2 regions of the Stenotrophomonas sp. YJH_SMC_119 genome follow, and region 2 is predicted to be linked to the other one. Evidence: riboswitches for the same ligand, from Rfam matches in the RefSeq annotation. Region 2 holds a riboswitch; the other holds the start of a gene.
What was found. A riboswitch is a leader RNA that binds a small molecule or an ion and turns the genes downstream of it on or off. The one in region 2 is predicted to bind glycine.
Positions count from the first base shown of each region.

Region 1 (11,672 bases), on a different contig from region 2:
AGGGTTGGCGGGCCGGGCAGGGCAGCGGTGAAACAGGGAACATCGCGTTCGTCGATGCTGGTACTGCCGTCCGGGCGCAGCATGCGCAGATCGCAGTGCACCTTGGGTACGCGGTTCTCATCTAGTTGCGGGTTGGACAGGAATGTCAGCAGGAACAATTCACCGCCCGGGTGGACTTCGTCGGCCTGGGTAAAACCGGGAGTGGTCTCTGGTGGGGTTTCCCACTTGGCCCGCCAGTCGGCATCGGAGGTGACCAGCAGCGATGCCGCAAAGCCACCGCTGGATTTCATGGCATCGGTCTCCGGCATCGCCTTGCCTGCCCCGTTTATCCAGCCATCGCTGGCGGAACTGTTCAGTGGCAGCATCATGGCCATCATGGCCAGCGCGTAGGTCCATCGCATCAGAGGCTCTCCTTGGCAGCCGCGTCCCGCAGCAGAGCGGGGAGTATCGCTCAACCTTGACCGGCAAAGCAGCAGGAGAGCCGGAGCGAAGGTTCCGCTGCCTGCCGATGTGGGCGATGCTTGCCAGCAAAGGAGGTGACATGGGAATCGGGCGCGAGGAAAAGCCGGGCTGTGATTCAGCATCACCCACGCCGCAGCACGTGCTGATGCTGCCCGGGCTGGATGGCTCCGGCAGGCTGTCGATCCCGTTTCTGTCAGCACTCCAGGCTCATGGGCTGACGACGCAGGCGATTACGCTGCCTGCGCAGGGAGGGCAGGATCACGCCACGCTGGCCCAACGGCTGTGGTCGCAGCTGCCCGGCCATCCCTTCATCCTGCTTGCCGAGTCCTTCTCGGGCCCGTTGGCGGTTGAACTGGCCACGCGACAGCCCGCCGGGCTGCGCGGACTGGTGCTTGCCGCGACCTTTGCGCGTCGACCGGTGCCATTGCCGGCAGCCAGCGCAGCCCTGCTGACGCCGGCCTGGCCTCTGCCTCCCGTGGCGTTGCTGGCGCGCCTGCTGCTGGGGCGGTGGCGCACCCGCGAGCACCTGTCGATGCTGCGCGATGCGCTGGCCCGGATTCCGGCGGCCACATTGCGGCAACGCGCCGCAGCGACCCTGCGCGTCGACGTACGCGCATTGCTGCCGGCAATCGACGTGCCGACGCTGTGCCTGCACGCGTGCCATGACCGCCTGCTGTGGCCGCCCAGCGTGGCAGAACTGCAGGCCCTTTTGCCGGATGCCCGGCATGTTTCGCTGGAAGGGCCGCATCTGCTGCTGCAGGCACGCGCTGACGCAGCCGCAGCCGAAGTTGCCGCGTGGATGAGGACGCTGTCGCCCTGATCGAAGGACTCAGCCGCGCGCGCGGGTACGCGCTGCCTTCTTCGCCGCCACCTTGCGCACGGCCTTCTTCGCCGCACGTGTCTTCGCCGCCTTCTTCGCTGCAGCACTGCGCGAGGCGGCTGTACCGGCCTTCTTGGCCGCTGTCTTCTTTGCGGTTTTCTTTGTGGCTGTCTTGCGAGCCGGTGCCTTCTTTGCCGCCGCCTTCCTGGCTGTCGTCTTCTTCGCAGGCGCCTTCTTCGCCGCCGTCGCCTTGGTCGTGGCCTTCTTTGTGCCCGACTTTCTGGCAGGCGTTTTCTTGGCGGCCGTCTTGCTGGTCGCCTTCTTCGTACCCTTGCGCGCGCTGCCGCTACGCTTGCCACCACCATCCTGCTTGTTCACGGTCGCCCAGGCAATGCGCTCGGCCGTGCCTTCGCTGGCACCGCGCTCGCGCTCGCTTTCCTCGATGTGCTCGGCCTGGCGCTTCTGTTTATCGGAATATGCGGATTTGTCACCACGGGGCATGACAGTTCTCCTGTTGTTGTAGTCAGGCCAGCAGGCGCAGCTTGGGTTCGCGCGCCCACTGGCGGGTGGCGGCCGCCGCCAGGAATGCCTTGGCGTCTTCCGCTTCGACGATGCCGGCGTCGTTGCCGACCCTTGCCGCCTTCAGCAGCGTCTGGCCGCCCGCATCGCTGGCGATGGCCTTCAGGTGCGCCCACGCCTGGCTGACGAATTCGATGGCTGCACTCTCTTTCGACAAGGCCTTCGCCGCTTCCGGGCTGAGCACCACGGCTACTGCATCGAACACGGCCGACGGGGTGCCCGCCAGTTGCCCATCCGCCGCCTGCAGCGCGCCATCGCTGAGCGTGGCGCCACCCACTCTGGGGGCGACCAGCTTCACATCCGCACCTGCTTTCCTGGCTGCCTTGCTCAGGCTGGCAATGATCCGGGCATCAGAACCCTCATCGAACAGGATGCCGATGCAGCGCCCTTGCAGGGTGGGTTTGTTGCGACCGATCACCCGCACTTCGGGGGCGGGGGGCATGTCCCGCACTGGGGTAGCGGTCGGCGCCGGGTCGGGCAGTGCAGGCAACGCCAGACCATCGGCCACGCGCTGCGCCAGTGAGTCATCGATGTTGCGCAGGTGGCTGACGGTGCGTACCCGCACCTTCAGCGTTTCCACCTTGGACAACTCGAACACCAGCGCCGATGCCAGGTGCGCCTGCTCCGGCTTTTCGAGGCTGCGAAAGAACATGCGGGCCTGGCTGTAGTGGTCGGCGAAACTCTCCGCGCGGGTGCGACCCTTGCGGCCATCGTCGGCGCTGGCATGGCTGCGGAATCCGGCAGGCGTCTCGCGCGGGGTGTCCTCCTGCAGCGAACTGGGATCGTAGGCCACCCGGCCCTTGGGAACCTGCATCTGCATGTGGCCGTCGCGCTGATGATTGGCAAACGGGCACTTGGGCGCATTCACCGGGATCTGGTGGAAGTTCGGGCCGCCCAGGCGCAGCAGCTGGGTGTCCAGGTAGGAGAACAGGCGCCCCTGCAGCAGCGGGTCGTTGCTGAAGTCGATGCCCGGTGGCACGTTGGCCGGGCAGAAAGCCACCTGCTCGGTCTCGGCGAAGAAGTTGTCCGGCCAGCGGTCCAGCACCATGCGCCCGATGACCTGCAACGGCACCAGCGATTCGGGAATGATCTTGGTCGGGTCCAGATGATCGAACGGGAATGCGTCGGCGTCTTCTTCGGTGAACAACTGCACCGCCAGTTCCCATTCCGGGAAGTCGCCGCGCTGGATGGCCTCGAACAGGTCACGGCGATGGAAGTCATTGTCGGCCGACTGCAGCTTCAGCGCTTCGTCCCAGACCGTGGACTGGATACCCAGCTTGGGCCGCCAGTGGAACTTGACGAACGTTGACTCGCCGGCCTCGTTCAGCAGGCGGAAGCTGTGCACACCGAAGCCTTCGATCATCCGCAGCGAACGCGGTATGGCGCGGTCGCTCATCGCCCACATGATCATGTGCATCGATTCGGGCATCAGCGAAATGAAGTCCCAGAACGTGTCATGGGCCGATGCGGCCTGCGGGAAGGCACGGTCCGGTTCCATCTTCACCGCGTGCACCAGGTCCGGGAATTTCATGGCGTCCTGGATGAAGAACACCGGGATGTTGTTGCCGACCAGGTCCCAGTTGCCCTCCCTGGTATAGAACTTCACCGCGAAGCCGCGCACGTCGCGCGGGGTGTCCACCGAACCTGCGCCACCGGCCACGGTCGAGAAGCGGGTGAACACGGGTGTCTTCACGCCAACCTCGGTCAGGATGCGCGCGCGGGTATGCGCCTTCAGTGATCGGGTCAACTCGAAGTAGCCATGCGCAGCGCTGCCGCGGGCGTGCACGATGCGCTCGGGAATGCGCTCATGGTCGAAGTGGGTGATCTTCTCGCGCAGGATGAAGTCCTCCAGCAGCGTAGGCCCCCGAGGTCCCTGGCGCAGGGAGTTCTGGTTGTCTGCCACCGGGATGCCCTGATCGGTGGTCATCGCCGGATGACTGCCCCCGGCCTGCTGGTGCAGTTCATCGCCGTTGCCGCGGTGGTGGTTCTCGGCGTGGGTGGTTGCGCGCTTGCCGGTCGGCTTGCTGGCGGCCATTGACGTTGGCTCCGGATGCTCAAAGAGAACCACGACACTGGAACCGGGCCCGTTAAACCGAGGTCCGGCAAAGGTGAACGTACAGGCAAAAGCAGGCTCGGGTATGCTTGTTCCATGCGAGTCGAGCCCGCCGACATCGAAGCCCTGTTCGACGCCATCCCGGATGTGCTGTTCTTCATCAAGGACCTTCAGGGGCGTTACACCCACGTCAACCAGACCATGCTGCGGCGGCTGGGCCTGCGCGCCCGCAAGGACGTGATCGGGCGTACCGCGGCGGAGATCTACCCGACCGGGCTGAGCGCCGACTACGTGGACCAGGACGCCCGCGTGCTGGCCGGTGAGGTGATCGAGAACCTGATGGAGCTGCACCTGTTCGCCAACCGCGAACCGGGCTGGTGCCTGACCTGCAAGCGTCCGCTGGTGGTCGATGGGGCCATCGAGGGCCTGATCGGCATTTCCCGCGACCTTGGCCAGAAGGACAGTCTGGGTACCCAGTACGAGCAGCTGCGGCTGGCGCTGGCCCACCTCAACGCGCACTACGCCGAGAACGTGCGCATGCAGACCCTGCTGGACATCACCGGCTTTTCGCTGTCCAAGCTGGAGCGCAGCTTCCGCAAGGTGTTCCAGATGACCCCGCAGCAGGTGCTGACCCGGCTGCGGATCCAGATGGCCATGCACCTGCTGCACGGTGACGAGAGCATCGCCAGCATCGGCCAGGCCTGCGGTTTCAGCGACCAGAGCGCCTTTACCCGCAAGTTCAAGGCTGAAACCGGTTTCTCGCCGCGTGCCTACCGCGCCCGTATTGGTGGCAGTGTCGGAGAGCCGGCACTGGCCTGAGCCGCCTGCTGCGCTGTGCCTATCCCCGCGGGCATGGGACAGGGTAAGGTGTCGCCCCTGTAGCCCGCCGCCAGCCCTGCCGATGCCCAACTCGATTCCGACCGCTTCGCCGTCCCGCCTCGGACATTCGCTCAAGCCCCGCCAGCTGATCATGATGGGCCTGGGCAGCGCCATCGGTGCCGGCCTGTTCCTCGGCTCGGGCGTGGGTGTGCAGGCGGCCGGTCCGGCGGTCCTGGTGTCGTATCTGGTCGCCGGCGCGCTGGTGATCATCGTGATGAACGCTCTGGGCGAAATGGCGGCGGCCAAACCGACCAGCGGCGCGTTCTCGGTCTATGCCGCCGATGCCATGGGCGCCACCGCCGGTTCCACCGTCGGCTGGTTGTGGTGGGTGCAGCTGGTGATCGTGATCGCCGCCGAGGCGGTGGGAGCGGCCGGGCTGCTGGCCACCGTCTGGCCAGCAGTACCTGTACCGATGGCGGCGCTGGCCTTCATGCTGTTCTTCACCGCGATCAACCTGCTCGGGGTGAAGAACTTCGGCGAGTTCGAATTCTGGTTCGCCATCCTCAAGGTGGCGGCGATCCTGGCCTTCATCGCCATCGGCGTGGCGCTGCTGATGGGCTGGCTGCCGCAGGTGACCTCGCCGGGCCTGAGCAACTTCACCGAGCATGGTGGCTTCGCACCGAAGGGCCTGGCCGGTATTGGCGCTGCACTGCTGGTTGTCGTTTTTGCCTTCGGTGGCACCGAGATCGTCGCCGTTGCGGCGGCGGAGACCGAAGATCCGGAGCGCAGCATCGCCCGTGCCATCCGCACCGTGGCGTGGCGCATCCTGGTGTTCTACATCGGCTCGCTGAGCGTGATCATCGCCGTCGTGCCGTGGACCAGCGAAGCGTTGAAGTCGCCGTTCGCCGCCGTGCTGGACATTGCCCGTATTCCGGGCGCCGGCACCGCCATCACCCTGATTGCGGTGATCGCGCTGCTGTCGGCACTCAATGCCAACCTCTACGGCGCCTCGCGCATGATGTATTCACTGGCGCAGCGCCGCGAAGCGCCGGCGGTGCTGGGCTGGACCGATCCGCGCCAGGTGCCGGTGATTGCCGTGCTGGCCAGCGTGCTGTTCGGTTTCGCCGCCACGGTGATGGAACTGCTGTTCCCGGACCGGGTGCTGCCGGTGCTGCTGAACATCGTCGGTTCCACCTGCCTGCTGGTGTGGACGCTGTCGCTGGTCTCGCAACTGGTGTTGCGCCGCCGCGCAGATCGCCTGGGTACCCGGCTGCCGTTCCGCATGGCGGGCTTCCCGTGGCTGACCTGCTGCGCGCTGGCGATCCTGGCGCTGATCTTCGGCCTGCTGCTGAGCGAGTCGCACACCCGCCTGCAGTTCCTGTCGATGGTGGCGCTGACCGCCACGATCGCCGCCGGCAGCGCCATCGCACGGCGCATGCGCGAGGCGTGACTGGAGCTGCCGGCCAGCGGCCGGCACTACCACGGGGGCTGCACATCTGCCGTGCCATCCTGATCGTGTGGGCCGTCATCGGCCCGTCGACCGGGAGTACCGCATGCTGCGCAGTCGCCCCTTCCTGATGTTTACCGGCCAGGCCGAGGCCGCGCTGGCCCTGTACGCCGAGGCCTTCGCCGATTTCCGCCTGCTGGCAATGCAGCGCCATCCGGACGGCGCCGGTGCCGGCGTGCCCGGGCAGGTCCGACAGGCCATCTTCCTGCTCGGTGGCACCCACTACCTGTGCTTTGACAGCCTGGACGTGCACGATTTCACCTTCAGCCCGTCGATCTCGCTGTTCGTCGAGTGCTCCGGCGCCGAGCAGTTCGAGCGCGCCGCGCGCGTGCTGGGCGAGGGCGGCCACTGGCTGATGCCGGTGGGCGACTATGACTTCAGCAACCGCTACGGCTGGGTGCAGGATCGCTTCGGCGTGTCGTGGCAGTTGAGCCTGGGGCAGATGCCGGACCCGTGATCGGGATTACCGTGGGTGTGGACCCTGGTCCACCCGCCCTCATGAAAACGGCCCGCTTGCGCGGGCCGTTCTCTTTACCGATGCCGCGAGGAATCAAGCCTCGACTTCATCATCCTTGTAGGCATCGACCGGGATGCAGGCGCACATCACGTTCTTGTCGCCGTACACGTTGTCGACGCGCGCCACCGGCGGCCAGTACTTGCTCTGCTTCAGGCTGGCCAGCGGGAAGGCAGCCAGTTCGCGCGGGTAGGCGTGGGTCCACTCGCTGGCGGTCACCGCGGTGGCGGTGTGCGGCGCGTTCTTCAGCGGGTTGTCCTCGCGGTCCAGCCGGCCGTCTTCGATCGCGGTGATCTCCTCGCGGATCTGGATCATCGCGTCGATGAAGCGGTCCAGCTCGTGTAGCGATTCGCTCTCGGTCGGTTCGACCATCAGCGTGCCGGCCACCGGGAAGCTCAGGGTCGGGGCGTGGAAGCCGAAGTCGATCAGGCGCTTGGCGACGTCCTCGGCGCCGATGCCGCTGGTCTTCTCCAGCGGGCGTACGTCGAGGATGCACTCGTGTGCCACCAGGCCGTTGCGGCCGGTGTACAGGGTCTTGAAGTGCGGGGCCAGGCGCTTGGCGATGTAGTTGGCGTTGAGCTGCGCGACCTGGGTGGCCTTGCGCAGGCCTTCGCGGCCCATCATCGCGATGTACATCCAGCTGATCGGCAGGATCGAGGCGCTGCCGAAGCTGGCGGCGCTGACCATGCCGACCGGGCCGTTGTCACCCAGCTTGCCCGGCAGGAACGGGGCCAGGTGTTCCTTGACCGCGCACGGGCCGACGCCCGGGCCGCCGCCGCCGTGCGGGATGCAGAAGGTCTTGTGCAGGTTCAGGTGCGAAACGTCCGAACCCCATTTGCCGGGCTTGGCCACGCCGACCAGGGCGTTCATGTTGGCGCCGTCGGTGTACACCTGGCCGCCGTGCTGGTGGATGATCTCGCAGATCTCGACCACCTCTTCCTCGAACACGCCGTGCGTGGACGGGTAGGTCATCATGATCGCGGCCAGGCGGTCGCTGTACTTCTCGGCGTTGAGGCGGATGTCTTCCACATCGACGTTGCCGTTGGCATCGGTCTTGGTGACCACCACCTTCATGCCGCACATCTGCGCCGAGGCCGGGTTGGTGCCGTGCGCCGAATCCGGGATCAGGCAGATGTCGCGGTGGCCTTCGCCGCGCGAGCGGTGGTAGGCGCGGATCGCCAGCAGGCCGGCGTACTCGCCCTGTGCGCCGGAGTTCGGCTGCAGGCTGACCGCGTCGTAGCCGGTGCATTCGACCAGCATCGCTTCCAGCGTGTCGATCAGTTCCTTGTAGCCCAGCGCCTGGTCGGCCGGCACCAGCGGGTGGATCTGCGAGAACTCCGGCCAGGTCACCGGGATCATCTCGGCGGTGGCGTTGAGCTTCATGGTGCACGAACCCAGCGGGATCATCGTGCGGTCCATCGCCAGGTCCTTGTCGGCCAGCGAACGCAGGTAACGCAGCAGTTCGTGCTCGCTGTGGTGGGTGTTGAACACCGGGTGGGTCAGGAACGCGGACTGGCGCAGCAGGCCGGCCGGCAGCGCGTCGGCGGTGCTGGCATCCAGCGCGTCGACGTCCAGCGAGGCACCGAACACCGCAGCCACGGCGACGATGTCGGCGCGGGTGGTGGTCTCGTCCAGGCTGATGCCGACCGAGTCGCTGTCGATCGCGCGCAGGTTGTAACCGGCGGCGCGTGCCTTGGCATGGATTTCATCGGCATGCACGCCGGTGACGTGCAGGGTGTCGAAGAAGTCGCCACCGACCTGCACGCCGGCATTGCGCAGCGCTGCGGCCAGGATCGAGGCCAGGCGGTGCGTGCGGCGGGCAATGCGGGTCAGGCCTTCCGGGCCGTGGTAAACGGCGTACATCGAGGCCATCACCGCCAGCAGCACCTGCGCGGTACAGATGTTGGAGGTGGCCTTCTCGCGGCGGATGTGCTGTTCGCGGGTCTGCAGGGTCAGGCGGTAGGCCGGGTTGCCCTGGGCATCGATCGAAACGCCGATCAGGCGGCCCGGCATCGAGCGCTTGTAGGCGTCACGGCAGGCCATGAAGGCGGCGTGCGGGCCACCGAAGCCGAACGGCACGCCGAAACGCTGGCTGTTGCCGACCACGATGTCCGCGCCCCATTCGCCCGGGGCAGCCAGCAGGGTCAGGGCCAGCAGGTCGGTGGCCACGGCCACCAGGCCGCCGCGTGCGTGCACGGCATCGACCAGCGCCTTGTAGTCGCCGACCTGGCCGAAGGTGTCCGGATACTGCAGCAGCAGGCCGAACGCTTCTGCTTCCAGTGCTTCGGCCGGGGTGCCGACGCGCAGCACGATGCCCATGGGCTCGGCGCGGGTACGCAGCAGTTCCAGGGTCTGCGGGTGCACGGCGTCGTGCACGAAGAAGGTGTCCGACTTCGACTTGGCCGAACGCTTGGCCAGAGTCATCGCTTCGGCGGCGGCGGTGGCTTCGTCCAGCAGCGAGGCGTTGGCGATTTCCATGCCGGTCAGGTCGGCGCACAGGGTCTGGAAGTTGATCAGCGCTTCCATGCGGCCCTGCGAGATTTCCGCCTGGTACGGGGTATAGGCGGTGTACCACGCCGGGTTTTCCAGGATGTTGCGCAGGATCACGTTCGGCGTGTGGGTACCGTAGTAACCCTGGCCGATGAAGCTGCGCAGCACGGTGTTCTTGTCGGCGATCGCACGGATCTTCGCCAGTGCCTGCACTTCGGTCATCGACTCCGGCAGTGCCAGCGGTGCCGGCGACTTGATCTTGGCCGGCACGATGGCGTCGGTCATCGCATCCAGCGACGCGTGGCCGACGACGGCGAGCATCTGCGCGATCTCGGCGTCGTTGGGGCCGATGTGGCGCTCGACGAACGCGTTGTGGTGCTCGAGCTCACGCAGGGAAGGGGTGTTCTGGGACATGGCGAAGGATCCGTCAGGAAAGGGCACACGCACGGGCACAAGCCGCCGGTCGGCGGTCTGCGGGGCGCCCCTCTGTCCTTTTGCCTGAGAGTTTAAAAGCGCGGCGGACCGCAGCTTCGTGCCCCTTCGGCGCCGGATCGAACCGGTCTCTCCAGAGTTGTGTTACGGGTGGTATCGGGCCTGAGCGATTACGGGCGTTGCGCCTTCGGCAGCGGTGTTCCGCTTCTCCCACCGTGTTGCCCGCCGATTATAGCCCGTTGCGGGCGCGGCGGCCGCCTTCGGACCTGGCGGCCGCGCCTGAATGGCCGATGGCCCGTCCGTGCGTTTTGTGCACTGCTGCATGGCATCAGGCGCATTCCCCACCTATGATGGGCGGATACCCGAATTCATCTGGCGCCGTCCCTGCTGCAGGGGACCGGCGCCCGCCGTGCGTGCCGCGCATGGCCCTGCCGGACGCCTTTCCCATGACCGCCGCTGTTGCTCCCTCCACCCGCCGCATGGCCCTGCTGCTCGCCGGCCTGGCCATGTTCGGTCCGTTCTCGATCGACACCATCTTCCCCGCGTTCCCGCAGCTGGCCCAGCGCCTGGCGGTGGACGAAGTGGCGGTGCAGCAGACCATCAGCGTGTACCTGCTGTTCTACGGCCTGATGAGCCTGGCGCACGGTCCGCTGTCCGACGCCTGGGGCCGCAAGCGGGTGATCCTCGGTGGCCTGGTGGTGTTCGTCGGCGCTTCGGTCGGCTGCGCGCTGTCCACCGACCTGACCACGCTGCTGGCGTTCCGTGCGCTGCAGGGCCTGTCAGCAGGCGTCGGCATGATCGTCGGCCGCGCGGTGATCCGCGACCTGTACCACGGCCACGATGCGCAGCGCCTGATGAGCCAGGTATCGATGCTGTTCGGCATCGCTCCGGCCATCGCACCGATCATTGGCGGCTGGATCCTGCTCAGTGGCGCCGGCTGGCCACTGATTTTCTGGTTCCTGGTGGTGTTTGCGCTGCTCCTGCTGGCGGCCACTGCACGCTACCTGCCGGAAACCCATCCGGTGGAGGCACGGGTGCCGTTGTCACCGCGCGTGCTGCTGCGTGATTACGTGCGCATCGGTTTCAACCCGCGGTTCCTGCGCCTGGCGCTGGCCGGCAGCATCGGTTTCGGCGGCATTTTCCTGTACATCTCCTCGGCGCCGGTGTTCGTGATGCAGCACCTGCATCTGGGCGAGGGTGGTTTTGCCTGGCTGTTCATCCCCACCATCGGCGGCATGACCACCGGCTCGTTCCTGTCCGGGCGCATGGCCGGGCACACCACGCCCACCCGCCAGGTGTCCATTGGTTTCGGCCTGTGTGCGCTGTCGGTGCTGCTGAATGTCGGCTACGTGGCGCTGTCGCCGCAGTTCGTGCTGCCGTGGGCGGTGCTGCCGATCTTCCTGGGCGGCATGGGCATGGCATTGATCTTCCCGATCCTGGCGCTGGCGGTGCTGGACATGTACCCGCACCAGCGCGGCCTGGCTTCGTCGCTGCAGGCCTTCGTGCAGCTGATGATCAGCACGGTGGTGGCCGGCGTGGTGTCGCCGCTGCTCAGCGCCAGCCCGCTGCACCTGGCGCTGGGGCAGGCCGCGTTCTTCGCCGCCGGCTTCGTGTTCTGGTACTGGGAACACCAGCGTGAACGCGCGGCACAGGCGGCCTGCACGGGCCATTGAGCAGCGCGCAGGGGTAGGGCCGGCCGCTTTGCCCGCAACGCTTGCGAAGAGGAACGACCGGACTAGGCTGGGCACTCCAGCCAGCCGGTGCGTGGATGCACGACAGCCAGCCAATCCGATGTCGTTGCATGAGGTTCCCCATGGCTGCGCAGCAGACCTACCGCCTGTTCGAGGTGGCGCTGAAGGAGCGCCGCGTTCTTTCCCCTTCCCTGGACCGCATGGTGTTCACCGGTGCCGACGTGGCGCGGATGAAGACCGAAGGCCCTGACCAGCGCATCAAGGTGTTCTTCCCCTTGCCCGGCCAGGAGGTGCCGCAGGTCCCC
Region 1 covers NZ_JCAFRP010000001.1:261,532-273,203, reverse strand. The annotation lists gene AC5P6S_RS01280 (hypothetical protein) at 1-401, opposite strand, end outside; gene AC5P6S_RS01275 (alpha/beta fold hydrolase) at 542-1,282, shown strand; gene AC5P6S_RS01270 (hypothetical protein) at 1,292-1,783, opposite strand; gene AC5P6S_RS01265 (catalase) at 1,806-3,896, opposite strand; gene AC5P6S_RS01260 (helix-turn-helix transcriptional regulator) at 4,011-4,733, shown strand; gene AC5P6S_RS01255 (amino acid permease) at 4,816-6,183, shown strand; gene AC5P6S_RS01250 (VOC family protein) at 6,287-6,697, shown strand; gene gcvP (aminomethyl-transferring glycine dehydrogenase) at 6,791-9,658, opposite strand; glycine riboswitch at 9,721-9,823, opposite strand; gene AC5P6S_RS01240 (multidrug effflux MFS transporter) at 10,123-11,349, shown strand; gene AC5P6S_RS01235 (siderophore-interacting protein) at 11,490-11,672, shown strand, end outside.
Region 1: another riboswitch for glycine. It lies ahead of gcvP (aminomethyl-transferring glycine dehydrogenase); the one in region 2 lies ahead of AC5P6S_RS12860 (trimeric intracellular cation channel family protein).

Region 2 (11,672 bases):
GGACGTGGAAGTGCATGGCAAATGAGCGACGTTGCGTGGTTGCCGCCGCGTGGGCAGGGCCGGCGCGCATCTCGCTGAACCGCGTCCCCAGTTGCGGATGAAACATTTTGCACTGCGCAAAAGCTGTGCTATCAATACAACCCATGAACGCAGCCGCCACCCGCTTTTACTGGTATTACTTTCCGAAGCCACTGGCGGAGGAAGGACTGCGCTCACCCTGAAGAAAGCTTCAGACGCATTCCCGAAAGCCGCCAGCGAACCTGGCGGCTTTTTTCATGCCGCCACGCTGGGGACCCCCAACGTTCCGGAGACCTCCCCCAATGCCCCCGCACACCGACGACCTGCGTATCCGCACCATCGAACCGCTGACACCGCCTGCCCAGCTGCTGGCGATGCTGCCGTGTGACGATGAAGCCTCCGACACCGTCAGCGCCTCGCGCGCGGCCCTGCACCAGATCCTGCATGGCCGTGACGACCGCCTGGCAGTGGTGGTTGGCCCATGCTCGATCCACGACCCGAAGGCCGCCATCGAGTACGCCCAGCGCCTGAAGCCGCTGCGTGACGCGCTGGCCGGGGAACTTGAAATCGTGATGCGCGTGTACTTCGAGAAGCCGCGCACCACGGTGGGCTGGAAGGGCCTGATCAACGACCCGGACCTGGATGGCAGCTTCAGGATCGACAAGGGCCTGCGCATCGCCCGTGGCCTGCTGCGCGACATCAACAAGCTCGGCCTGCCGGCCGGTGTCGAGTTCCTCGACGTGATCTCGCCGCAGTACATCGCCGATCTGGTGGCCTGGGGCGCCATTGGTGCGCGCACCACCGAAAGCCAGGTGCACCGCGAACTGGCCTCGGGGCTGTCGTGCCCGGTCGGCTTCAAGAACGGCACCGATGGCAACGTGAAGATCGCCGCCGACGCGGTGGGTGCGGCCTCCAATCCGCATCACTTCCTGTCGGTCACCAAGCAGGGCGGCACCGCCATCGTGTCGACCACTGGCAACCCGGATTGCCATGTGATCCTGCGCGGCGGCAAGCAGCCGAACTACGATGCAGGCAGTATCGCCGAGGCCTGCCAGGCGCTGGCCAAGGCCAAGCTGCCGACGCGCCTGATGATCGACGCCAGCCATGCCAACAGCCTGAAGAACCCGGACAACCAGCCGAAGGTGATCGAGGACATCGCCGTTCAGTTGGAAGACGGTGAACAGCGCATCGTCGGTGTGATGATCGAGAGCCATCTGGTCGGTGGTCGCCAGGAACTGGTGGAAGGCCAACCGCTGGTCTACGGGCAGAGCATCACCGATGGCTGCATCGACTGGGACACCACCGTGACGGTGCTGGAGCGACTGGCCGCGGCCGTGCGCGCCCGTCGCGACGTGAAGGTGTCCGAAGCCGCTTGAGTGCGGCACGTGTGTGGATGGCGGCCAGCGCCTGCGGGGGTGCGGCCGCGATCAGGGCCGGTCGGAGTTGGAGACCGGCCCATCTGCACCGGCGATGCGCCTGGCGCTGCGCATGAGCGACAGCGCCAGGTACATCGCCGGGGTGGTGCGGATTCCGCCGCGCGAACCTCAATGCACTTCGTCGTGGTACACGAACTTCGGCATTTCCCAGCGGTAGTGGATCGCCAGCAGGCGCAGCGCGAAGCCGCCGCCGAGGCAGCACAGGATCGCGGTGGCGTCGGCCACGCCCCAGTGCAGCAGCAACAGGTAGGCCGCGCCGGTCAGCAGCGCGATGATCGCGTACAGCTCCTTCTGGAAGATCAGCGGCACCTCGTTGCAGAGGATGTCGCGCAGCACGCCGCCGAACGCGCCGGTCAGCATGCCGGCGATCAGCACGATCGGCATCGCATGGCCGGCTTCGCGCGCAATCGAGCAGCCGATCAGGGTGAAGGCGATCAGGCCCAGGCCATCGAGCACCAGGAAGGTGCGGCGGAAGTGGTGCATCCAGCGCGCCACCCAGGTGGCGATCAGCGCCGCGCACACGGTGAAGCCCAGGTACTCGGGATGCTTCACCCAGCCCAGCGGGTAGTGGCCGAGCAGGATGTCGCGCAGTGAACCACCGCCGAGGGCGGTGACGCAGGCGATCATGACCACGCCGAACAGGTCCATGCGGCGGCGGCCGGCGGACAGCGCGCCGGTCATGGCTTCGGCGGAAATGGCGATCAGGTAGATGATGGACAGCAACATGGGGCAGGCTCCGGGCGCGGTGGGGCCGGCCATGCGCGGACGCCGCCATTGCCTGCGCAATGACGGAATGACGATGACCGGTGCCGCTCCCGCTGTCCTTTTGCCTGAGAGTTCAGCGGCATGGGCCGCGTGCCCCTTCGGCGGATCGTCCCGGGCATGCCCGGTGACCTCTCTCCAGCTCGGCGAGTCGAATGCATGGTTGGTGGGATTCCAGCCCACCGGCCTGAGCGATCATGGGAGCCTGCGCCTTCGGCGGGCGCCAGCGCGGCGCCTCTCTCCTGCATTCGGGCGCCAGTATATCCGCTGCAGTGCAGCACGGCATAATCCGGGCATGGCCCCGTCCCTCCGCCCGTGGTTCCTGTACCTGCTCGAATGTCGCGATGGCAGCTATTACGCCGGCATCAGCACCGACGTGGACGCGCGTTTCGCCGCCCATCAGGCTGGCAAGGGCGCGCGCTACACCCGGGCCCGGCCGCCGCTGCGGGTGCTGGCCGTGCGCGAGTACCCGGACCGGGCCGCCGCCTCGCGGGCCGAATGGCAGCTCAAGCAGCAGCCGCGCGAACGCAAGCTGGCCTGGCTGCAGGCGCCGGATCCTGCGCTTCTGTAAAGCCGAGCCCACGCTCGGCTGTTGTTGCTGCTGCCTGATGGTGAAGCCGAGCATGGACCCGGCTCTACAGTAGATCCACGCCATGCGTGGATGGGCGCTTCCAGTCATGCCATGATCGCCACACCCATCGACACATGGATCCGTCCGATGAAGAACTGCGGGATACTGCTGTTGACTGCCTGCGCGGCCCTTCTGGCCTGCACCCAAGCACCGTCGCCACCGCCACCGCAGCATGGGCAGATCGGCACCGCTGCTGAGCTGGCTGCGTATGGCCCGAGGACACCCGAACCGATCCACCTGCGTCGTGACCGGGTCCCTCCCGATCTGGTCGATCTGATCCCGTTCGCGGAAAAGTGGGGGATCGGCGATGACGTGCTTCGCAATGAAATGCGGGAGCGCGCCACTGACGCGGAAAAGCAGGCATTGATGAATGCGCTGGCGGGGCGCCATGCGCGCATCACCGCCTGGTTGGACAGCTTCCCGCAGGGGCAGCCCATGTCTGAAGAAGCCGCTGCGTTCATGTACATGCAGCTGGGCACCGACGAAATGGGCCTGATGCCGTAGATCCACGCCATGCGTGGATGCGGCTTGCATATGCCATGATCGCCCAGCCCTCAGCGCTGGAGACCCGGATGTCCACCGTCGCCCTGTTGTTCGCTCTCTCCGCGTCAACCAGTCCCGCTGCCGACCCGGCCACCCTCGCGGCCATCGAAGCCACCTGCCATGACTACGTCGACGGCCAGCTGGAGGCCGACCCGCAGCGCGTCGCCCGCTCCCTGCACCCGGACCTGGCCAAGCGCGCGGTCCTCGGCGATACGCCCGACGAGCGGCTGGGCCTGCGCCGCATGTCGAAGGAAGAACTGGTCGCGCTGACGAAGCAGGGCGCGCTGAAAACCCCGAAGGATCAATGGGACCGCCGCTGCACGGTGCTGGACGTGACCGGCAATGCCGCCTCGGTGCGATTGGAAACGCCGTGGTTCGTCGATTACTTCCACATGGGGCGCTTCGACCAGCGCTGGGTCATCGTCAACGCGTTGTGGTACCCGAAACCGAAGGCGAAGTGAGCACGATGCGTGCCGCCGGTAAGGCATGGGTCTCCGTCGTCGTACTGGCCGCCGGCATCGCACTGCTGCCTGGCCTGCTGTACCTGCTCGGGCTTGCCCTGGTGGGCGGTTGGCCGAAGCCAGCAGACCGTGCGCCCAGTGGTGTGGCTGCGTGCAGCAGTGAACCGCGAACAGGATTTCAGCCGATGAATCCCTGGAGTTTCGCCGCGCAGTTCTTCGACGACGACGCGATGAAGAAGAAGGTGCCAGAGGTGGAACGGGAGGCGTTCTGGATTGCCCGCCGCCATCTTTGGCGGCAGCCACGGCACGACATGCTGCGCTGGCATCTGAGCAGCACGGCACTGACGATCTGGATTACCCGCAACTGGAGTGCCGCGCAGATTGCCGACACCGCAAGGAAGGAGGACTTCTGCCGCGCATGGTCGAAACGGCGGGCGCCCGGCGGCCCGATGAAGCGGTAGATCCACGCCATGCATGGATGATGTTGACGGAGTCAGAGCCCTTTCCTGCGGAAAGGGATCGGACCGCGTGGCAGCCGGCCAGCGGCGGGCACTACCGCCTCGGTCGCCGGTCTTCCTGGTCATCGCCGAAGATGATGCGTGCGCTGCGCTGGTAGCTCCAGTACGCCACGGCCCAGTTCAGCAGCACCACGATGCGGTTGCGGAAGCCGATCAGGAAGAACACGTGCGCGGCCAGCCAGAACCACCAGGCCAGCACGCCCGACAGCTGCAGCCGCCCCAGGTGCACGATCGCGGCCATGCGACCGATGGTGGCCAGGTTGCCGTAGTCGGCGTACTTGAACGGGCCGGGCTCGGGCTTGCCGTGCAGGCGTGCGCGGATCACCTCGGCCACGTATTTGCCCATCTGCTTGGCAGCGGGTGCCACGCCGGGTACCGGCTTGCCGTCGGCCTGGCTCAGTGCGGCCAGGTCACCGGCCACGAACAGCTCCGGGTGATCGGGCAGGGTCAGGTCCGGTTGCACCGGCACGCGGCCGGCGCGGTCCAGCGGCACGTCCAGCGTGCGCGCCAGCGGTGAAGCGGCCACGCCGGCGGCCCAGACCACGGTGCGGGCCGGTACGAACTGGTCACCGAGCGTGAAGCCCTGGCTGTCGATGTCGCTCACCGGGGTACCGGTCAGCACTTCCACGCCCAGCTTTTCCAGCTGGCGGCGTGCTTTCAGCGAAAGTACTTCCGGGAACGAGGACAGCACGCGCGGGCCGGCCTCGACCAGCCGCACCTTGGCGCTGGCCGGGTCGATGTGGCGGAATTCGTTGCGCAACGTATGCCGCGCGATCTCGGCCAGGGTGCCGGCCAGTTCAACACCGGTGGGACCGCCACCGACCACCGCGAAGCTCAGCCATGCGGCCTTCTTCGCCGGGTCCGGTTCCGCCTCGGCGCGCTCGAACGCCAGCAGCAGCTTGCGGCGCAGCGCGATCGCATCGTCCAGCGTCTTCAGGCCGGGCGCATCATCGGCCCACTGGTCGTTGCCGAAGTAGGCGTGGGTGGCGCCGGTGGCCAGCAGCAGGCTGTCGTAGTCCAGCGTGCTGCCATCGGCCATGCGGATCTGCCGGGCCTGCTTGTCGATGGCGACCACTTCGCCGAGGCGGACTTCCACGTTGCGCTGGTGGCCGAGGATATGGCGCAGTGGTGCAGCGATATCCGGCGCGGACAGGCCGGCGGTGGCCACCTGGTACAGCAGCGGCTGGAACAGATGATGGTTGCGGCGGTCGACCAGGGTGATGCGTATGCGCTCGCGGGCCAGGGCACGGGTGGCCCAGAGACCGGCAAAACCGCCGCCGACAACAACCAGGTGGGGAACGCGCTCGCGACTCATCGACTCACTCCAGTGGGGGCATTGGGGGAAGCGCCTGGCATCTTCGCACGGCGGCCGCCTGTCACGTCAGCGCCCGCGTGGATCGGCGATACTCGGGTTCAGGCAACCGCCCGCGAGGAGTCCATGAGCGAACCGGAAAAGCGCATCGCCCTGTTGATCGACGCCGACAATGCGCCGGCCTCGAAGATCGACGAGGTGTTGGCCGAAGTGGCCCGCTATGGGGTGGCCAACGTGCGCCGCGCCTATGGCAACTGGAAGAGCCCGCGACTGAAGGGGTGGGAAGCGGTGCTGCATGAGTATGCGATCCGTCCCATCCAGCAGTTCGCCTACAGCAAGGGCAAGAATGCCTCGGACATGGCGATGGTGATCGATGCCATGGACCTGCTGTACGCGCGCAACCTGGATGGCTTTGCCATCGTCTCCAGCGATGCGGATTTCACCCCGATGGTGATGCGCCTGCTGACCGATGGCGTGAAGGTGTACGGTTTCGGCGAGAAGAAAACACCCGAGCCGTTCGTCAACGCGTGCTCGAAATTCACCTACCTGGAAGCACTGGGCCAGACCCACGCCAGCGTGCCGGATACCGAACAGGCATCCAGCGAACAGGCCTCGAACGAGCCGGTGGCCAACGACGATGCGCGCCCGCGCAAGAGCGGTGCGGAAATGCGCAGCGACACGCGGCTGGTGAAGATGCTGCGCCGCGCGGTGTCCGCGGCCGAGGGCGAGGATGGCTGGTCGCACCTCGGCCCGGTCGGCAGCCAGATCGGCAACCAGGCGTCGTTCGACCCGCGCAACTACGGCTACGGCAAGCTCAGCGATCTGCTGGCAGCGATCGGCCTGTTCGAACTGAAGAAGGATGGCAAGTCGTCCTACGTGCGCGCGCTGCCGAAAAAGAACCGGTAATGCCGGCCGCTGGCCAGCGAGGAACCGGTAGTGCCGGCCGCTGGCCGGCAATCCCCGGATGCCAGATTCCGCATCCCGCATGCACACACCCCGCCCGATCAGGGGTATCGTTGCCGCTCGCATTGCCAGCAAGGATTACCCGCATGTTGAAGATCTGGGGCCGTCGCAATTCCAGCAACGTCCGCAAGGTGCTGTGGTGTGCCGAGGAAATCGGCCTGCCGTACGAGTCCATCGAGGTCGGTGGCAGCCACGGCGGCACGCAGACGCCGGAATACCAGGCGATGAATCCCAATGGCCTGGTACCGGTGATCGAAGACCACGGCCTGCCGCTGTGGGAATCGAACGCCATCGTGCGCTACCTGAGTGCGCGCTACGCGCTGGGCACGCTGTACGCCGAAGACCCGATGGAACGCGCCCAGGCCGAGAAGTGGATGGACTGGAGCACCTCGCGCATGGCGCCGCTGTACACCGACCTGATCTGGGGCATCATGCGCACCGCTCCGGCCGACCGCGACGAAGCGCGGATCAATGCCGCCATCGTGCGCGCCGGCGACTACCTGGCGATGGCCGATGCCACCCTGGCCAAGCAGCCGTGGCTGTCCGGCGAGACATTCGCGATGGGTGACATCCCGCTGGGCTCGCTGATCTATGCCTGGTTCGAACTGCCGATCCAGCGTCCGGAACTGCCGCACCTGGCCGACTGGTACGCCCGTCTTCGCGAGCGCCCCGCCTACCAGCGCGGCGTGATGTCGCCGCTGACGTAAGCGAAAGCGTCGGGGGTCAGAGCCCTTTTCTGCGAAAAGGGATCCGACCCCAGGGCATCGGGGTCGGATCCCACCCGACGGGTGGGCTCTGACCCCTCAATAAAGATCCGTCGGATCCACATCCAGCGACCAGCGCACCTTGCGTGCTTCCGGCAGCGCATACAGCTGCGGTACCAGTTGCGAAAGCACCCCGTGCAGCGGTGGCCGCTGCGCGGCAGACAGCAGCAGCTGGGCGCGCTGGTAACCGGCGCGCCGTGGCATCGGCGCCGGCATGGGGCCATAGGCCTCCACCACGTCCTGCTCGCCCAGCAGCTGTCGCGCTGCCAGCAGGAATGCATTGGCATGCTCCACCTGCTGCGCTTCGGCGCGCATCAGCGCCAGATGCGCGAACGGCGGGAATCCTGCGGCCTGGCGCTGGTTCAACTCGGCCTGCGCAAACGGGTGGTAGCCACCGCTGACCAGGGTCTCCAGCAGTGGGTGCCCCGGGTGATGCGTCTGCAGCCAGACTTCGCCCGGGTCGCGCGCGCGTCCGGCGCGACCGGCGACCTGGATCAGCTGCTGCGCCAGTTTCTCGCTGGCGCGGAAGTCGGCCGAGAACAGGCCCTCGTCGATGCCGACCACCACCACCAGGGTCAGCTTGGGCAGGTCGTGGCCCTTGGCCAGGATCTGCGTGCCGACCAGGATGCCGGGCTGGTCGCCCAGTTTCGCCAGCTGTTGTTCCAGTGCATCGCGTCGCGAGGTGGTGCTGCGGTCGATGCGCACCACCGGGAAGTCGGCGAAGGCGGCGGTGAGATGTTCTTCCAGGCGCTCGGTGCCGATGCCCTGCGGTTGCAGCGCCAGACTCCCGCACGCGGGGCATGCCAGCGGCGCCGGTTGCCGCGCACCGCAGTGATGGCACTGCAGGCGACGACCGCCGCCATGCACGGTCATCGGTGCATCGCAGCGGTTGCATGGCGCGGTCCAGCCGCAGTCGTGGCACAGCAGTACCGGCGCATAGCCACGGCGGTTCTTGAACACCAGCACCTGCTGGCCGCGCTGCAGGTGCTCGCCAATGCCGGCCAGCACGTCGGCCGAGAGGCCGTCATGCAATGGTCGCTTGCGCACATCAAGGATGCGCACGCGCGGTGGCCGCGCATCACCGGCACGCTGCTTCAGGCGCAGGTGGGTGTAGCGCCCGGCATAGGCGTTGTGCAGCGTCTCCAGTGAAGGCGTAGCGCTGCCCAGCAGAACCGGAACGCCCAGCGCCTTGCCCCGGACCAGAGCGAAATCGCGTGCGTGGTAGCGGATGCCGTCCTGCTGCTTGTAGCTGCCGTCATGCTCCTCGTCGACGATCAGCAGGCCGGCCTGCGGCAGCGGCGTGAACACCGCCGAGCGGGTGCCGACGATCACCCGTGCCTCGCCGCGCGAAGCCGCCGCCCAGACCCGGGCGCGCTCGTTGTCGTTCAACCCCGAATGCAGTGCATGCACGGCGATGCCGAGGCGGCCGCGGAAGCGTGCCAGGGTCTGCGGGGTGAGGCCGATTTCCGGCACCAGCACCAGCGCCTGCTTGCCTTGGGCCAGGCAGTGGATGATGGCCTGCAGGTAGACCTCGGTCTTGCCGCTGCCGGTTACGCCATCCAGCAGGAACGGTTGGAAGCCCTCGACTGCGTTGATCGCCGCCACGGCCTCTGCCTGCTCCGTGTTGAGGGTGGGGCCAGGCAGTGGCTGCGCGTGCTGCGGAGCGACGCGCAGCGCCACGCGTTCGGCCAGCTCGCGCTTGGCCAGGCTGCGCGCGGCGGTGCGCCAGTCGTCCATGCGTTCGCCCAGCACGTCCTCATCGACGATGGCGTCGGCCAGCAGCTCGGCCAGCTGCCGGGGGCGGCTGCCGGCGCGCAGTTTTTCGCGCTGGGCGCGGCCTTCGGCGGTCAGCTGCCAGCCCCAGTGATGAGTGTCGGGCAGGGCGTCGCCATGGCGCAGCGGGCCCGGCAGGGCGGTGCTCAGCACCTCGCCCAGTGGCGCATGGGTGTAGCGCGCCAGCCACTGCAGGCTGTGCCACAGCTCGCCCTGGAGCAGCGGTTGCGGGTCGCACCAGGCCAAGGCCTGGCGCAGTCCCTGGCCGTCATCGGTCTGGCCGTGCCCCACCACCACGCCGACCAGCTCGCGGTTGCCGAACGGCACCTTCAGGCGGCAGCCGACCGCGACCGTGGGGCCATCGCCCTCTGGTGACAGGTAGTCGAACAGGCGCGGCAGCGGGACGGGCAGGGCGACCTGCAGGGTCGGAATGGGTGAAAGCATCGGGCCAGTGTAACGGGCCATGCGCGCGCGGATGGCAGGGGCCAGAGACTGCCGGGGGGCCCTCGTCGAATCATAAATGTCACCTAAATATCGGTGTCCATTGGAGATTCAGTCTTATCCACATGTTCTGTGGATAACGTTGTGCGTTACCGGTCGACGGGAACGCAGGAGGCCGATGGCGACGAGCTCACGCTTGGGTTGGTCAAAAAATCGCCACACTTCAAAGTCATTCAAAATCAACAACTTGAGTGTGAAACATTGCTGAAACAGAGTGAATTCAGCTGGATGCCGCAGTTTTCCCCGAGGCGGGCGTGGTGCTGTGCACAACCTGCAGCACGAAGTGCCTGCGCGCGCAAGTCCTACGGGTGCCGATGGGCTGCCGCTATCATGCCGGCAGACCTTTGGAGTGACCGATGACGGCTGTGCCCGCCCCTGTTTCCTCGACCGCGGCCGGCGCGCTGTCGGCGTTCCTGCGCGGCGTCGAGCGCCGCGCCCTGGTGGTGGCTGAGCTGCAGTGCGGCGATGCCGCGCGAGCCGAGCAGACCCTGGTGGCGGTGATGCGCGCCTTCGCCGCGGTCGCCAGCGACCTGCCGATGGCGCAGTGGCCGACCCGCTTCTGGACCCTGCTGGGCCAGCGCCAGGCGCTGCGCGAGCCGGTGGGCGGCCAGTGGCTGCCGCCGTTGGCCGCGCTGGGCGAGATGGGGCCGCTGCCGCGCTTGGCATTCCTGCTGCGGGTGGGCGGCAGTCTGGACGAGGGTATCGCCATGCGCGTGCTCGACCAGGACGAAGCGGGCTACCAGCACCTGCTGGCTGATGCCTGCCCCCGTGATGCGCACGGCCAGCCCGATGCGTCGGCATGGCGCCAGCTGGCCGAACAGGTGCAGCTGCGCATCCGCGACCTGCCGGCCAAGCGCCTGCAGCAGCTGCAACAGCCGGCTGCGTCGGCCGCCAGCAATGAAGCTCCCGCGACCAGCTGGCGCGCACCGCAGCGCGATGATCGTGCGACCGCCCAGGGCAAGCGGCGGCGTCCCAATGCCAGGCCGCGCTGGCGCGGCCCGGTGATCCTGCTGGTGACGGTGGCGGTGCTGTTGGCTGCGGCACTGGGCTGGCGCTACTGGCAAGGACATTCATCCGGTAGCGACGCTCCACTGCCGGAAGGGGTAGTGGGCGAAGCTGGCCCGGTCACGGTGGAAGCTCTTCCGCCGAGCAAGGTCAATGCCACGCCGGATGCGACCCCGGCCCAAGCCTCCGACGACGCCATGATGCTGGCCGACCGCGACTATCCGCTGGTGGCCGATGCCGATCTGTATGCCTGGACCGCCGTCGGCGGCCCGTTGCCGGTGGACGAATCGCAATCCAGGCCGAGCCGGCCCGAGCCGGCCAGCGCCACGCTGGAAACCGCTGCCGCCGATGAATAAGACCCTGTTCGCCAGCCTGCTGCTGGCCCTGCCGTTGTCGCTGTCCGCCGCGCCGCAGACCTTGAGCGTGCCGCTGCCGCCGCCAGTGCCGGGCAGTTCACCGGCGGCTCCCGCTCCGGCCACCACAAACACGACGCCCGCTGCGTTCACCCAGCTCGACGCCCAGCAGCAGCGTCAGCGCCGTGCCGACTACGCGGCCTGGCGCGCCCTGCCGGAGAGCGAGCGGGAGCGCATCCGGCAGGCTGCGGCGCGGTTCAATGCGCTGCCGGCGGACCAGCAGCAGCGCCTGCGCGAGCAGTTCCAGGCGCAGGACCAGGCCTTCCGCGAGGGCTGGCGGCTGGGCCCGCAGCTGGGACTGGAGTTCCCCAAGCTGCACGGCCTGTTCGGCTTCGTGCCACCGGAACAGCGCGAGGCCGCGCTGGCCGTGCTGCGCCAGCTCAGCCCGGCGCAGCTGGCCCAGCTGACCCTGGTCGCGCAGCGCACGCCACCGCAGGAGCGTGACACGGTGCGAGGCGCGTTCCTCGCCGTGCCCGCCGCCGAGCGCGATGCCTGGCTCAAGCGCCAGGCGGGTCAGTAAACCGGAAGGCGTAGCGTCCAGGGGTAGCGTCGACTGTTGGTCGACTGCTCTT
Region 2 covers NZ_JCAFRP010000007.1:161,253-172,924, forward strand. The annotation lists gene AC5P6S_RS12850 (hypothetical protein) at 1-25, shown strand, start outside; gene AC5P6S_RS12855 (3-deoxy-7-phosphoheptulonate synthase) at 321-1,394, shown strand; gene AC5P6S_RS12860 (trimeric intracellular cation channel family protein) at 1,563-2,180, opposite strand; glycine riboswitch at 2,263-2,368, opposite strand; glycine riboswitch at 2,382-2,471, opposite strand; gene AC5P6S_RS12865 (GIY-YIG nuclease family protein) at 2,512-2,787, shown strand; gene AC5P6S_RS12870 (hypothetical protein) at 2,809-3,351, shown strand; gene AC5P6S_RS12875 (nuclear transport factor 2 family protein) at 3,420-3,851, shown strand; gene AC5P6S_RS12880 (hypothetical protein) at 3,857-4,312, shown strand; gene AC5P6S_RS12885 (NAD(P)/FAD-dependent oxidoreductase) at 4,404-5,684, opposite strand; gene AC5P6S_RS12890 (NYN domain-containing protein) at 5,808-6,587, shown strand; gene AC5P6S_RS12895 (glutathione S-transferase family protein) at 6,731-7,351, shown strand; gene AC5P6S_RS12900 (primosomal protein N') at 7,448-9,625, opposite strand; gene AC5P6S_RS12905 (hypothetical protein) at 10,039-11,043, shown strand; gene AC5P6S_RS12910 (DUF3106 domain-containing protein) at 11,036-11,620, shown strand.